Anatilimnocola aggregata: one gene and its partner. The protein of the gene in region 1 interacts with the protein of each later gene in a pairwise test. Links are inferred from orthologs where the notes say so. Each region holds a gene or a part of one and is shown on either strand. Other genes may lie near its edges.

What was found.
Region 2: the proteins of obgE (region 1) and rplL interact in binary tests that used the Escherichia coli proteins (3 or more experiments, as listed by UniProt). The link is inferred for Anatilimnocola aggregata from one-to-one orthologs.

What each region holds. Positions count from the first base shown.
Region 1 is NZ_CP036274.1:2,560,421-2,563,638, forward strand. The notes cover bases 180-3,084. They hold obgE (GTPase ObgE), read left to right. Parts: upstream 180-1,085; coding sequence 1,086-2,084; downstream 2,085-3,084. Other genes in these bases: ETAA8_RS09775 (hypothetical protein), read left to right, coding at 180-482; rpmA (50S ribosomal protein L27), read left to right, coding at 655-906; ETAA8_RS09790 (type III pantothenate kinase), read left to right, coding at 2,081-2,857; ETAA8_RS09795 (flagellar motor protein MotB), read right to left, coding at 2,860-3,084. Outside these bases: more of ETAA8_RS09775, read left to right, coding at 1-179; more of ETAA8_RS09795, read right to left, coding at 3,085-3,147; ETAA8_RS09800 (motility protein A), read right to left, coding at 3,147-3,218. UniProt on the Escherichia coli protein: An essential GTPase which binds GTP, GDP and possibly (p)ppGpp with moderate affinity, with high nucleotide exchange rates and a fairly low GTP hydrolysis rate.
Region 2 is NZ_CP036274.1:7,153,226-7,156,123, forward strand. It holds rplL (50S ribosomal protein L7/L12), read left to right. Parts: upstream 1-1,205; coding sequence 1,206-1,592; downstream 1,593-2,898. Other genes in the region: rplA (50S ribosomal protein L1), read left to right, coding at 1-436; rplJ (50S ribosomal protein L10), read left to right, coding at 501-1,058; rpoB (DNA-directed RNA polymerase subunit beta), read left to right, coding at 2,003-2,898. UniProt on the Escherichia coli protein: The binding site for several of the GTPase factors involved in protein synthesis (IF-2, EF-Tu, EF-G and RF3). Is thus essential for accurate translation.

The DNA of each region.
Region 1 (3,218 bases):
AGTCGGTCGAGTTCAACAAGGAATATCTCGACCGGGTGATTCCGGCCGCGCTAGCTCCGATTAAGGCGCGCGAGTTTCCGGGCGATCCGAATGCTAAGCTGTTCGATTCGCAAGCGATTACCGAAGTGCCGATTCCGGTGAGCACCCCCGAAGCTGACAAGAGCGTGTGGGGCGTGGTGACTTGGGAAGATGTCGATCCGCGGATCGACTACTTCAGCGTGTTTGTGCAGGGACTGACGAATGCCTATCGCTATGAAGATCCACCGGGGGCATTCAAGAGTGGCGATAAGCCCGGGACGGGACGGCGGTTGATGCACAAGACGCTGCGGCTGAACTTCTGGCGGCCTGGCGATGCGGTGAACGAAACCGAAGAGGAAATTCGATACGGCATGCGGATCGATTCGGACGCAGCCGAGCAGGCGAGGATTTTCAAGCTGTTTGGAACGACAGAACGCCTTGATTACGAGTGGGTGTATCGCTAAACTCTAGGATTCTGCGAGGTTCTAGCGCTAGCATGGCGAACATGCGGGGCATTGATGCCCGGGGCGCTGTTAGCCGATACATCACATTTGCCAGTCGCCGGATGGCCAACAAGCTCCCCCTGGGTGGAGCGGCTTTCGGGGCCGGGCTCGATCGACGTAAAGGGTTACTGTCATGGCACATAAGAAGGGTCAGGGTTCCACCAGCAACGGCCGCGACTCGAATGGTCAGCGGCGTGGTGTGAAGAAGTTTGGTGGCGAAAAGGTCATCGCCGGGAACATTCTGGTCCGCCAATTGGGGACGGTGTTCCGCGCTGGTCGCAATGTCGGCCAGGGTAAGGACTACACGCTGTTCGCTTTGGTCGACGGGGTGGTGAAGTTCGATCAAGACAGCCGTCGCATCAATGTTGACGTGGCTGCCAACTAGTTCAAACGTGGCCAGTTTCCCACGATGAGTTTCGCTCATTGGGTGTGGGAAGGTTGCTTGCCCGGATCGAAGCTGACAGGATGAAGGCTCACGCGCTTTCGAGGCTCGTGGGCCTTTGCTATTTTACGAATGAGTTTTTTGCGCAGTGGTTCGTGCCGGAAGGTTAGAGTCGTGCAGTCATGTTTGTCGATCGCGTTCAAATTGAGGTTCAGGCCGGCAAGGGTGGCAATGGGTGCATGAGCTTTCGCCGGGAGAAGTACGTACCCAACGGCGGCCCCGATGGTGGTGACGGCGGCAAAGGGGGCAGCGTGATTATTGTCGCGCGGAATGGTGTGAATAACCTTGCGGGCTTCTCGCACCAAAAGTTCTGGAAGGCGAACTCCGGCAATCACGGCAGCGGAGCGAACAAGTCGGGTAAAGATGGCCACGACCTGACGCTCGAAGTTCCCGTCGGCACCTTGATTGTCGATTGCAAGAACGACTTCGTGCTGCGCGACATGATGAACGAAGGCGATACCATCGTCGTCGCCCGCGGCGGTGAAGCAGGCAAGGGAAACACGCGGTTCAAGACTTCGACCAATCGGGCCCCGCGCGATCATACGCCCGGCGGCGAAGGAGAGAAGCGAGAGCTGATTCTCGAACTAAAGGTGATCGCCGACGTCGGCATCATCGGCAAGCCCAACGCGGGCAAGAGCACGCTGCTGAGTCGCTTGACCAAAGCGCGGCCGCAGATTGCCGACTATCCGTTCACCACGAAGTATCCGAACTTGGGCATGGTGCAGGTCGATCGCGACCGCCACTTCGTGCTGGCCGATATTCCGGGTTTGATCGAAGGGGCCAGTCACGGCGCGGGACTGGGGCACGAGTTCTTAAGGCATGTCGAACGAGCCGGGATCTTGGTTCACCTCGTCGAACCAGAGCCAGCCGACCAGACCGATCCGCTGACGAACTATCACGCGATTCGCGAAGAGCTCTCGCTGTATGACAAAGACCTGGGGCTGCGGCAAGAGATTGTCGCTGTGACTAAGGCCGAGTTGCCCAGCGCCGCGGAAGTGCGGCAGCAGTTGCAGGAGTCGATTGGTTCGCCAGTGCTGCTGATTTCGGCAGTCACGGGGGAAGGGCTGAATCACCTGATGCAGGCTGTCACCACTGCCTTGGATGCAAAGGTCGTCGCATGAGTGCGGCGCAGCTGATCGCCGTCGATATTGGCAACAGCTTCGCCAAGCTCGGGTGGTTTGCTAAAGACGCGGTTGCTGCGAACGAGCTACCGCTGCCAACACAGGTCATCGACTTTCGGACTGACATAGGTCCCGGCGATGAACTGCTGGAGATGTTGCCGCGCGAGGCAGTTCGCTGGCGGGTCTCGAGTGTGAATCGAGCCGGGCAACAACGGCTGAGCCAGTGGGTGCAGCAGCATCGGCCGGCCGATGACTATCGCCTGCTCACGCGGCACGACCTACCCCTTGATGTGCAGGTCGATGAGCCACTGAAAGTCGGGCTCGATCGACTGGCCGCAGCCGTCGCGGCCAATGTGCTGCGAACTGCCCAGACGCCAGCGATTGTGATTGGAGCCGGGACCGCGGTGACGGTGAACCTGCTGAGCGCCGAAGGGGTCTTCCTGGGTGGGACGATTCTCGCTGGTTTTCGCATGTCGGCCGAAGCACTCTTTGGCGGTGCCGAGCAGTTGCCACTGACGACGTTTCATCCGAACGAAGAACCACCCGAAGTCGTTGGCAAGAATACCGAAGCGGCCATTCGCAGCGGACTCTTCTGGGGCGCTGTGGGGGCCGTGCGCGAGATCGTCACGCGGATCAAAGCGGACCTTGCGACTGAGCCCGAGTTGTTCATCACCGGAGGCGACTTGCGCAGGCTTTCGCCACTCGTCGATGAGCGGGCGCGGTACCTGCCGCACATGGTGTTGAGCGGAATCGCGGTAGCAAGTCGAAGCTGAAGTTAGTTCGCTTCGCCGAGTAACTCGGTCCGGCGCTCGTGGGCCGCGCGGAGGTTGCTGCTGATGATGGCGTCGAGTTGGGCGGCTTCTTCGGCGGGGCGATCGGGGCGACCGAACTTGGCGTGAATCGAGCGGGCAACGCCTTGGAACTTCTCGCTCTGCTTGAACTCGCTCAACGAGAAGAGCAGGACGAACATCACGAGGAGCAGCGTCATCAGGTCGCTATAGGTGATGAGCCAATCGGGCGTGCGGTCGGTCGGCTCGGTGGTGATTGAGTTGAGGCCGAGCATCAGGCGGTCCCTCGTTCCAACTGAGCACGTGCGGCAGGAGGCAGATAAACCTTCAGACGCTGGGCAATGAG
Region 2 (2,898 bases), 4.6 Mb from region 1 along the record:
ACTGGCTGCGGCAGCAACTGCTGCTGGTGCCGACTTTGTGGGCCAGGAAGAATTGGCTCAGAAGATCAAGGACGGCTGGACCGATTTCGATGTCTGCATCGCCGCTCCCGACATGATGGGTCTCGTTGGTCCGCTCGGTCGCGTGCTCGGCCCGCGTGGCTTGATGCCGTCGCCTCGCGCCGGCACCGTGACGCCCGATGTATCGCGCGTGGTCAAGGAATACAAAGCTGGTAAGGTCGAATTTCGCAACGACAACGGCGGCATTGTGCACGCAATTGTTGGCAAGGCGAGCTTCGAAGCACCCAAGCTGAAAGAGAACATCGAGGCCTTCGTGCAGTACGTGTTGGGCCTGAAGCCAAACACGGTGAAGGGCACTTACGTAAAGAGCGTGGCCCTTTGTGCCACGATGAGCCCGGCGGTTCGCATTGCAGTGTAGTGATTGCTGTTTGCTGGCGTTTTGTTGGTCGGCAATTGGATTTCATTGAGAATAGAAGTGCGGCATGAGCAAGACACTAAAGCGTCTGATCACTGAAGAAATCAAGCAGCGGCTGCAGGGCGTGAACGACGCCGTGCTCGTCAACGTGATTGGCTTGGATTCTTCGAACACCTATAACCTGCGGCGCGAGCTGAAGAAGAAGGGCCTGTCGTTGATGGTGGTCAAGGCGAGCTTGGCTCGTCGCGCCACTGAAGGGACTTCGCTGGCGCCGGCATTCGAAGGTGGCGAGGGAAGCTTGGCAGTGGTCTATGGCGGCGAAGACTTCGTCTCGCTGGCCAAAGAGATGGCTGCAATCCACAAGAAGCCAGAGTTTGAAAAATGCCTGCCTCGCGGCGGCGTGATGGATGGCGAGAAGCTCTCGGCCGAAAAGATGAAGGAAGTGGCCAAGTGGCCCAATCGCGTGGGGCAAATCAGTTTGCTGCTCGGGCAGATTTTGTCGCCCGGAGCCAAGCTCCTCTCGCAAATCAATCAGCCCGGCGGTGCTCTGCTCAGCCAGGTCAAGAAGATTTCGGAAAAAGAGCAGGTTTCAGAAAAAGAGGGTGCCGAACCGGCTGCCAGCTAGTTCGCTCCTATTTGTATATCTTGGGTGGCCCGCCGCGTGTGGCTGGGCGTTTACTAATTGGTGATTTTCAGCGGTAGTTGCGGTCGGTGCCGTCCAATCAAGGTATTGGGCACCAACCGGCCGCGGGTTCAGAAAGGGTTGTGTATCATGGCTGACGTAGACATTTCGTCCTTGGGTGATCAAATCGCCAACCTGACGCTCAAGCAGGCCAAAGAGCTGAGCGATTACGTGAAGGATAAGTACGGTATCGAACCTGCTGCAGGCGGCGGCATGATGATGGCTGCACCAGCTGCTGATGCTGGCCCGGCCAAGGCTGCCGAGCAGACCGAGTTCGACGTCATCCTCACCGCTGCTGGCGACAAGAAGCTGGAAGTCGTGAAGGCCGTGAAGGCCATCACTGGCGCCTCGCTGATGGACGCCAAGAAGTTGGTCGACGCTCCTCCAGCGAAGATCAAGGAAAAGGCCTCGAAGGAAGACGCTGCCAAGGTCAAGGCTGATCTCGAAGCTGCCGGTGCTACTGTCGAATTGAAGTAGTTTTGGGTGGTAGATCGGCTGGCTGGAGTCGGTTCAGCTAGCTGTTCTTGGGTTTAACGGGGTTCCCTACTGGTCCCGTGATGGTTTTGCGCGTACGCTATGAAGAATGGCGGATGTTGTTTCCTAACTCTTGGCGCCGCAGGTGGTTTGTTGCTCTCGCGGCACAGGCAGGCAGAATTGATCGACACCCCGGACCCGTCCAGCGGTTTTTCGCTACTGGAATGGTGCGGGGTCGTCTCGCGCGCAGTCGGTGTTAACGGCGGCCCTTCACGTATTTCGTCACCACTTGTTATGGCGGTGCTGAGCGGCTGTTAGCTGTTCGCATCGTCCGACCGGTTTCGCTGATAGCTCACGGATGACGCTCGGCGGTTGGCAGCAACTCTTTCTCCTGTTTGGAGTGTTTCCGGCTTATGGCTATTCCTACCCAGCGCCGCTTGATTCCCCGCGAAGTCCGTCAGTTTGGTTCGGGTCGCGAGCAGCACCCGATTCCGAATCTGACCCAGATTCAAACCGAAAGCTACGCTGCGTTCCTGCAAGAAGATATTCCAACTGAAAAGCGGAAAGATCACGGGCTCGAATCGGTCTTGCGCGAGATTTTTCCCGTCGAAAGCTACGACAAGACGATCAAGCTTGAGTATCTGCGGTACGAACTCGGCAAACCTCGCTACACGCCCGAAGAATGCCGCCAGCTACGTTTGACCTACGGCAAGCCCTTTCGCGTTTGGCTCCGCCTCAACAAAGAGCAGCCGATCGAGGAAGAAGTTTATCTCGGCGATATCCCCGTTATGCTCGGTGGTGGTGAATTCATCATCAACGGTGCCGAGCGCGTGGTCGTCAGCCAGTTGCACCGCAGTCCGGGTGTCGACTTCGTCGAAGAACTCGAGGGAACCAGCGATCGCAAGTTGCCAAGTTGCCGCATCATCCCCGAACGCGGCAGCTGGATCGAAGTCAATGTGACCAAGAAAGATGCGCTCAATGTGCGCATCGATCAAAGCGGCAAGTTCTCGGCCGTAACGCTGCTCCGCGCGATGAGCGCCAAGTACAGCACCGACACCGATCTGATTCGTGCTTTTTACGAGACAACCTCGGAGAAGATCACCGATGGTCGCAGTGTCGTAAAGATCGAAGGGAAGATCTCGGTCGACGACGTTTGCTATCCTGTTAGTTCGGAACGGGCTGGCGAAATCATCGTCGAAGCTGGTCACAAAATTTCGAAGACTGCGGCGGAAATCATCTGCACCGCAGGCGTTTCGAAGGTCGAAGTGATGCCGGTTCCCAAGGTGCCGGTCGTCCTCAACAGCCTGGC